DNA from 2 places in the Arthrobacter gandavensis genome. Region 1 is predicted to be linked to the other one. Evidence: riboswitches for the same ligand, from Rfam matches in the RefSeq annotation. Region 1 holds a riboswitch; the other holds the start of a gene.
What was found. A riboswitch is a leader RNA that binds a small molecule or an ion and turns the genes downstream of it on or off. The one in region 1 is predicted to bind S-adenosylmethionine.
Positions count from the first base shown of each region.

Region 1 (4,509 bases):
ATGTGCCCGGCACTCCGGTCCGGGTCCGTGCCGGGAAAGCAGCAGTGCAGCGGGTGGTCACTGCACTGCTGGCCAACGCGTGCGATTACGCCCGTTCCACAGTTTGGGTACAGGTATCAGCAAACGGGGGTGAAGGTATCCTCCGGGTGTCCGACGACGGCCCGGGCCTTCCCAACGAACTCCGCGGACGGGTGTTTGAACGCTTCGCCTCGGTGCGGGAAACCTCCGGGGGACATACCCGGCACTATGGGCTGGGCCTGGCCCTGGTCGCGGAAATTGCCGGCAGGTTCGGCGGAACGGTGCAGTCTGAACCAAGCCACGGCAGGGGCGCGTCGCTCACTGTGCGCCTGCCGCTGGACTGATGCGGCCCTCTAAGAAACTTCGAAGAAAGACCGGGTTTGATAGAAAACGTAGGTATCCACACTCTGTTTGCGAAGGTGAAAGCAACCATGGAGATTGGCAGCAAAGCCAAGAAGATCATCATCTGGAGTGCCAGTGGCCTGGCAGCTGCCGGCTTGCTGACCGGCACGTTCTTCACGGGCATGGCCGTTGCGGAGAACACCGAGCCCGCGTCGGTTACCTCCGAAGTCGAGGCCGAGCGTCCCGAGCGTCCCGAACGCGGGGAGCACGGAGACTTGCCGCAGGATAACGAGGGCGGGGAATCCCAGGACACGGAATCCCAGGACAACGATTCCCAGGACAGCTCTCCAGCACGTCCGGAACGCCCCGAACGTGACCACGGGCCGGACAGTGACGGTGACCGGGGTGGCTCAGGCCACCGCCACGGGCAACCCGAGAGCGAAGATAAAGCGCCGGCTGAGGATGCTCCGGCCCAAAGCTAGGTGCCGTTCCCAGCCCCTTGCAGCAGCTGGGCCTGCGCAGCTTCCCGGTGTTCGTGCTGGCCCGTGGTCAGCGCAAACATTGCGTAGTTCAAAGGCCCGGCTGCAATCAGGGCATGGCAGCGCTCAGCCAGGCGCGGTTCCGCGATGCCGGCCGCGTCCTGGTAGCGGCGCGCAACAGCGTCGAAAGAATCCGGCGAGATGAGCTGGATATACATAAACTCCAGGGCGGGGTCGCTAACCTTGGCCGTTGTCCAGTCCAGGACAGAGACGATCCTGTCTGCCTCGTCGAGCAGCAGATGCGCCGGGTACAGCTCGCCGTGCGTCAGCACCGTGCGTTCCGGCCACAACCCGTCGTCATCCAGCCACCGCCGCCAGCCGTCGAGCAGTCCCGGATCAACCCGGAACTCGGCCAACGCGTTCTCCAGCCCGTTCGCCCAGTACCCGCGGACCTCTTCCGGCGTCTCAGCCGGGATGCCGGCTGCTGCTGCCGCAGCAGGGTCCATCTCATGCAGGGAAGCGATGAGGTTCCCCAGTGACGTGAGATAACCGCGGGATCCCGGGTCGAAGTGCCAGACCGGCTGGTTGCCCTCACCCATGGTGAGGCCCGGCCGTCCCGGCAGCAGCGGGTAGGCGACCAGGTCCGGCGCCTGGATACGCCAGTCAGGCACGGCCACGGTGAGCCGGGGGCGCACAAAGTTCAGGATGGCTTCTTCACGGGGCTGGTTCGCGGCAACGTCCGGACGCCGGGGCAGCCTCAGCACCCATTCCTTTCCCGTACCGGCCTCAGCGGCAAAGGCCACGCGGTAATCGAGTCCCGCTTCGTTGAATTCGATCCTGTCCGGCTCCAGGTGCAGGCCGCGGGAGGCTGCCAGCGCGCAGACCTCCTCGGAACGTGGCTGGGCTTCCGCGGCCGCCTCAGGGCTCATCATGTCCTTCTCTCCGGTTATCGGTCCCGTGAACGCGCAGGGCCGGTAGACAGTGGGCTGGGTTCAGCGTTTCGCATGCCCGGCGTTTCTGTGAACCCTGGCCTGCTTTACGACGTACGCGCGCCGCGTACGGCTTGTGTCGGCGTATTTCGCTTTTTGGCTTCTTATGACTGCTCGCGACGTTGGACGTCCGCCGAGTGGCAGCAGAGAAGGCCCGGCCTTAGCGTGATGCATGAATCAAGAGTTCCAGCCACGGGCCCTGGCCGGCTGGACAGCAACCCTCTCGTCGTAAGCGGGGTGCTCCAGGTGAAGATTCGGCCCTGCCGCGGGACTTCTCGCAGGGCAAGTACGGCGCCGGGCACTGCCCTCACAGCGGCCAGCGCACCCTTCCCTTCGCGGCCCTGCCGCGATCCTGACCGGAGAGAAACCAAAAATGAAGATCAACCGGAAATTCCTTGCCCTTGCCGCAGTACCCTTCCTGCTCGCGGGCGCTGCCGCCTGCGGCTCAGCCGCGGGTGACGAAGGAACGGTAAGGATCGGCGTCGTTGGCGCCAGTGATCCGTATTGGGCAACCTATGAGGAAGCGGCGGAAGCCGAGGGCATCGACGTCGAAATCATCGACTTCGCTGAGTACACCCAGCCCAATCCCGCGCTGACCGAGGGCGAGCTTGACCTTAACCAGTTCCAGCACATCATCTATCTGGCGCGCTACAACGTGTCCTCCGGTGAGGACCTGGTTCCGGTGGGCTCCACCGCCATCTACCCGCTGGGTCTCTACTCCACGCAGTACGACTCAGTGGAAGAGATTCCCGACGGCGCCACCGTGGCGGTTCCAAATGACGAAAGCAATCTTGCCCGCGGCCTCCTTGTGCTCCAGTCCGCAGGGCTCGTCACCCTAACCGGCGGCGGCAGTGCCTTCTCCACGCTCGATGACATTGATGAGGCCAAGTCCAAGGTGAAGGTCACCACGCTGGAAGCCTCGCTCACGCCCACCTCGCTGCCGGATGTCGCTGCGGCCATCATCAACAACGACTTCGTCGAGGATGCCGGCCTCAGCGCAGCCGACGCCATTGCGCAGGATGACCCCGCCGATCCGAAAGCCATTCCCTACGTGAACATCTTTGCCGCACGTGCGGGTGAGGAAGGGAACGCCACCTACCAAAAGCTGGTGGAGATCTACCAGAACACGCAGACGGTCCAGGACGGTGTGCAGAAAGCATCAGGGAATACTGCCCAGTTCCTGAAGGTGCCCCAGGAAGACCTGCGCACGTCCCTGGATGAGGTGCAGCAGGACATCAAGGCCCTCGGCTAGCAGCGCGACGCCATGGCCCTCATATCGCTGCAAAACGTCACCAAGACGTATCCCGCCCCGCGCAAAGGCAATCCAGCCGTAAGCGCCCTGGAGGACATCAGCCTGGATATAGAGCCGGGGGAGATCTTCGGCATCATCGGGTACTCCGGGGCGGGGAAAAGTACGCTCGCCAGGCTCATCAACGGGCTGGAAAGCTGCACTTCCGGGAACATCACCGTGGACGGCCGGACTGTTTCCGGTGTGCCGGAGAGGAAACTGAAGGACCTCCGCCAGGACATCGGCATGATTTTCCAGCAGTTCAACCTCTTCAGTTCCAAGACTGTGCGGAACAACATCGCGTATCCCCTGCGGGTTGCCGGACGGAGCAAGGCCGAAATAGCCGCACGCACGGATGAGCTGCTGGAGTTCACCGGGCTTGCGGACAAGGCTGACAGCTATCCGGAGCAGCTCTCCGGTGGGCAGAAGCAGCGCGTCGGGATTGCCCGTGCGCTTGCCGCTTCCCCGAAGATCCTGCTGGCGGACGAGGCGACGTCTGCCCTTGACCCGGAAACCACCCAGGAAGTCCTCGCGCTGCTGCGCAGGGTGAACCGGGAACTGGGCATCACCATTGTGGTGATCACCCACGAGATGGAAGTGATCCGGGACCTCGCCACCCGGGTCGCGGTGATGGACGCCGGCAGGATCGTGGAGCAGGGAGACGTCTTCGAAGTCTTCTCCAATCCCCAGCAGGACTCATCCCGAAGGTTCGTTTCCACCGTGGTGCGGGGTGTGCCCTCTGCCTCTGAGCTTCGTGCCCTGCGTTCACGCCATGAGGGCCGCCTGGTCACGCTTTCCTTCCGGGACGGCTCCGCCTCGCAGGCAGGCGTCTTCCTGGAACTCGCGGCCGCCGGGGTGGACTTCGAGCTGGTCTACGGAGGCATCAACGACGTCGCCGGACGGGCTTTCGGTCACCTCACCCTCGCGCTCAAGGGCGGGGATACGACAATCGACACTGCCCTGGCCGCCGTCGGGCACGGACTCAACGTAACGGAGCTGGGCTGACATGGAGGACCTGATACCACTCACCCCGCAGTTGTGGACGGCAGTCGGGGAGACGCTCTACATTGTGGGACTGAGCCTGCTCTTCGGCGGGATAGGAGGCCTCATCATAGGGCTGGGACTGTACACAACCCGGTCCGGAGCGCTTCTGGCCAACCGGGCTGTCTTCGGGGTGCTGAACGTGCTCGTGAACATTTTCCGTCCGATCCCGTTTATCATTTTCCTCGCGGCGGCCCAGCCGCTTGCCCGTTCGGTGACCGGGAGCGGAATCGGAAACAACGCCATCATCTTCACGCTCTCGCTGGCGGCAGCCTTTGGGATCAGCCGGATCGTGGAGCAGAACCTTCTGACCGTGCAGCCCGGTGTCATCGAGGCCGCCCGGTCGGTGGGT
Region 1 is NZ_BAAALV010000001.1:74,447-78,955, forward strand. It holds gene ABFX29_RS00420 (sensor histidine kinase) at 1-362, shown strand, start outside; gene ABFX29_RS00425 (hypothetical protein) at 450-842, shown strand; gene ABFX29_RS00430 (macrolide 2'-phosphotransferase) at 839-1,768, opposite strand; SAM riboswitch class IV at 2,004-2,123, shown strand; gene ABFX29_RS00435 (MetQ/NlpA family ABC transporter substrate-binding protein) at 2,202-3,080, shown strand; gene ABFX29_RS00440 (methionine ABC transporter ATP-binding protein) at 3,093-4,121, shown strand; gene ABFX29_RS00445 (methionine ABC transporter permease) at 4,123-4,509, shown strand, end outside.

Region 2 (4,509 bases), on a different contig from region 1:
GATTGCCGCCCGGGGTGGAGTCGATGATCGCCTGCAGTACTCCCCGGCCCCCTTCGGTCTGTACGTCCCCCAGCGGGGTGTCCAGGTCCAGGCCGCCGAGGTCGATGCCCAGGCCGCCGCCGATGTGCGCGATCACGGCATCCAGGTCCAGGAATTCGTCCTGCTCGGCCTTTTTCCGCTGTGCTTCGGCTTCGGTGCCGCCCACCACGAAGGACAGGCCGGTGAAGACCTTGATGTCGTCGGGCCGCCGCCCGGCTTCTGCGGCGCGTGCCCGGACTCCCGCGGAGACCTTGGCCGCGTGGGCGTGGTTGGGGGCGAAGATGAACGTCGCCTCGGCGTTGGCTGCAGCGAACTGCTGCCCCCGCCCGGAACTTCCGGCCTGGAAGAGCACGGGCGTGCGCTGCGGGGAAGGTGAGCTCAGGTGCGGTCCGTCGATCGAGTACCGTTCGCCGCGGTGGTGGATCTTGTGGACTTTGTCCGGATCCGCGTGAATGCCGCTGGTTTTGTCCTGGACCAGGGCGCCGTCGTCCCAGGACCCTTCCCAGAGCTTGTACACGGCGTCGGTGTATTCGTCCGCCCAGTCGTAGCGGCGGTCGTGTTCCGTGAGGCCGTCGCCGCCGAAGTTGCGGTGCGCGTTCTCCAGCACGGAGGTGACGATGTTCCAGCCGGCACGGCCACCGGAGAGATGGTCAAGGGTGGAGAGCTGCCGCGCGAACTGGAACGGATGGCTCTGCACCACGGACGACGTCGCAGCCAGGCCGATATCCCTGGTGGCACCTGAGAGTGCGGCGAGCAGAAGCAGCGGATCGTTGGCCGGCACCTGCAGGCCGCGGCGCACGTGGGATGACCAGCCGCCGTCGTGGTTCCCGTACAGGCCCACGACGTCGGCAAAGAACAGGGCGTCGAACTTCGCCGCTTCGAGCTGCCGGGCAAGGTCTGTCCAGAAGGACAGCTCGTTGAAGCGGTGCTGCTCGGCATCGGGGTGGCGCCACTGGCCGCCGCGGATGTGGCTGGTGGTGTTCATCAGGAAGGCGTTCAGCAGAAGGCGCGGACGCCCGCCGGGAAAACGGGTACTGGGAATGCTCATGGAAGTAACTTTCGGTAGGAGCGGGAAGGCTAGAGGCGCTTGTCGGCGCGGCGGGAGAGCCAGGAGCCGCCCAGCTGCACGGCCTGGACCAGCAGGACCATCAGCACAATGGCAGTGAGCATCAGCCCGGTCTCGTAGCGGTAGTAGCCGTAGCGGATGGCAAAGTCGCCGATTCCCCCGCCGCCCACCAGGCCGGCCATGGCGGAGTAGGAGATGAAGCTGACCGTCATGATGGTCACCGAGCTGATCAGGGCCGGACGGGCTTCAACCAGCAGCACGTCCCGCACAATCTGCCCGCGGGTGGCGCCCATGGAGCGGGCCGCTTCCACTACCCCGCCGCCGAGCGCGGTGATGTTCTGCTCCACGAACCGGGCAAAGTACGGGATGGCGTTGATGGTCAGCGGCACGATAACGGCTGCGGTGCCGATGGTTGTTCCCACCACGAAGCGGGTGAACGGGATGATCGCGATCAGCAGGATCAGGAACGGAAAGGAACGCACCAGATTCACCAGTGAGTCCAGGACGCGGTGCAGCCGCGGTTTGTGCCCCAGCCCGTCCGGCCCAAGGGAGTAGAGCAGCACACCCAGCGGGGTGCCGATCAGCACCGCCAGCGGAATCGCGACCAGCAGCATGGTGCCGGTCTGGCCCAGTGCGGCGAGCAGTTCCGGCCAGACTTCGGCAATTCGCTCAAGCAACGCGGACTCCTTCCCGGCCGGCAGCCCGGTCCAGGGTGATTTCGTCGGAGATCAGGTACCGGCCGATTGCGGTGGCTGGCGTGAACCCGGGCCGGGCCAGCTCCGCGAGCGCGAACTGTTCCACCACCCGGCCTTCCTCCATCACGGCCACGTTGTCCGCAATCGCCTTGATGACGTTCATTTCATGGGTCACCACCACGATCGTGATGCCGAACCGTGCGTTGACGTCGCTGAGGTACTGCAGCACGGAGGCGGTGGTCCGCGGGTCGACGGCGGAGGTCGGTTCGTCGCAGAGCAGCACCTTGGGCCGCGTGGCCAGGGCACGGGCGATTGCAACTCGCTGCTTCTGTCCGCCGGAGAGCTTGGCCGGATAGGTCCCCGCCTTCTCCGAGAGGTCGACGACGGCGAGCGCCTCCAGTGCGCGGGCGCGGCGTTCGGCGGCGTTCTTCACTCCGGCGAACTTGAGCGAGAGCTCCACGTTCTGCGCCGCGGTCCGGTTGTTCAGGAGGTTGAAGTGCTGGAAGATCATGCCGATCTCATGCCTGGCCGCCCGAAGCTCGGCATCACCCAAGCCGGTCAGGTCCGTTCCATCCACCAGTACACGGCCGGACGTTGGGCGTTCCAGCAGGTTGATGTTGCGCAGCAGGGTGGATTTACCGGCACCGGAGAACCCGATGATGCCCTGGATGCTTCCCTTGGGGATGGACAGGGTGACGTTGTCCACTGCCGTGAAGGCCGATTCACCGCCCCCAAAGACGGTAGAGACGTTTTCGATCCGGATCATGCTGTCCTCCTGCGGTCTGAGCCCGGGAAGAGGTGCACGCCTCCGCAGGCTCACGCAGCCGTGCGGAAGGCACGGGGCAGCGGACCGCAAAGAGCAGGTGCTTCTCCATCGGTCCTGGCGGTAGCACCCTTCTTCAGCGGAAAGCCCGCGGAAGGGGGTTGCTGCGGCGTCACGGAGCCAGGTCTCTCAGCCGCTCTGGATGGTTACGGGACTATCTAAACCGCCCAGGCACCGGCGGGGCCAGAAGATTTCCCCGTGCGGCCGAATGCGTCGGTGCGTAACGCGCCGCGGCGTCACAATCCGTTTTGTTACGTCCGTGGGGGTCCCTGCCCCAACCCACGCGCCACCCGCGCAGACGCACGGGCGTTCTGCGGCGCGGGAGCACTGATTCTCCTGGGAATCCGCGAGGATGGGAACGTGAGATCTACGGAACGCCCCGCCCTTTCGCCCTCGCTTGGGCCGGCCGAATTCCGCCGCTGGTACTGGCTAAAGGAAGAGCTGCAGGCGTTCGCGCGCACGCAGGAGATATCCGCTGCCGGTTCAAAGGAGCAGCTGGCAGAACGCATCGCCGCATTCCTGGCGGGCACACCGCTTCCTCCCCCGGCCGGCAGGCCTCACATGTCCCGGCAGCGGCTCGTACCGCCGCTGACCATCCACACCGTGATTCCGGCGGGACATCCGTGCAGCCAGGTGCTGCGGGAGTTCTTCGTCCACGCCCTCGGGCCCGGGTTCCGGTTCGATGCGCCGATGCGGGAGTTCTTTGCCGCCAATGACGGGACCGCGACCCTGGCCGCAGCCCTGGACCACTGGCACGCCACCCGGGATACTGCTGCGCGGCCGATCAGCCCGCAGTTCGAACTCAACCGCTTCTCCAGGGACTGGCATGCAGCACATCCCGGCGGCAGCCGCGATCAGATGATTCAGGCCTGGAAAGCGTACCGGGCGCTGCCCGTGGACCAGCGGATCCAGGACAGCGTCTGATGTTCCGTCGCTAGAGTCCAAACCTTCCGGCCTCGATGACCGGGCAGGTGTTCATGACGACGTCGAGCCCTGCGTTTGCGGCGCGCTTCGCGGCGTCTTCATCGACCACGCCCAGCTGCAGCCACACGGCCTTGGCGCCGATTGAAATGGCCTGGTCCACGATGTTTCCCACCTTGGCCGAATTCACGAAGCAATCCACAACGTCCACCTGGCCGGGGATGTCCGCCAGCTTGCTGTAGCCCTGCTGGCCGTGGACGGCCTGCCCGGAAAGGTTCACGGGGATGATCTCCATGCCCAGGGAATCCCGGACAAACCGTGAAACACCGACGGCGGGACGGGCCGGATTGTTCGAAAGGCCCACTACCGCCCAGCGGCCCTTGGCCGTGAGCAGCCGGGTAATGACCTCGGGATCATTGAGGTGCACCATGCGGTCTCTCCTTTGAGTCTCTGCAGGGCTCCCACCCTACGCTCAGGGTACAAACGCGGCAGACTGCGGACCTATTCCAGGAAAGCGTCGACGGCGGCGGCCAGGGTCTGGTCATCCAGCCCGTGCCAGCTGCCCTCCAGCAGCTGGAATGACCCCTCGGGCAGCAGCTCGGCAGTCTCACGCGCCCATTCGCGCAGCCGGTCATCACTTCCGGAACTCGCCAGCACCAGCACCGGCACGCGGATTCCGGTCAGGGACCGCACGTCGGTTTCCAGCAGCAGGGTCAGGTCATAGGAGATGGTGTGAGCCGCCGGCTCAAACGGAGCCGGGTCCGAGGCCTCGATGATCTCCGCCGGCACTCCGATGGACTCCTGGAACAGCCGAACGGCTCCTGCCCGGTCACCTGCCGCAACCAGCTCATCCAGCTCAGGGCGGATGTCCGGATCTTCGTCAGTGTCCCCGGTGAGCGGAGGTTCCACGGCGATGACGCTGGAGATGACCGCGGACTCCGAGGCAGCCCGGAGCGCGAGGACGG
Region 2 is NZ_BAAALV010000002.1:27,620-32,128, forward strand. It holds gene ABFX29_RS03260 (NtaA/DmoA family FMN-dependent monooxygenase) at 1-1,087, opposite strand, end outside; gene ABFX29_RS03265 (methionine ABC transporter permease) at 1,117-1,782, opposite strand; gene ABFX29_RS03270 (methionine ABC transporter ATP-binding protein) at 1,775-2,566, opposite strand; SAM riboswitch class I at 2,669-2,772, opposite strand; gene ABFX29_RS03275 (hypothetical protein) at 2,984-3,547, shown strand; gene ABFX29_RS03280 (CoA-binding protein) at 3,558-3,974, opposite strand; gene ABFX29_RS03285 (alpha/beta fold hydrolase) at 4,046-4,509, opposite strand, start outside.
Region 2: another riboswitch for S-adenosylmethionine. It lies ahead of ABFX29_RS03270 (methionine ABC transporter ATP-binding protein); the one in region 1 lies ahead of ABFX29_RS00435 (MetQ/NlpA family ABC transporter substrate-binding protein).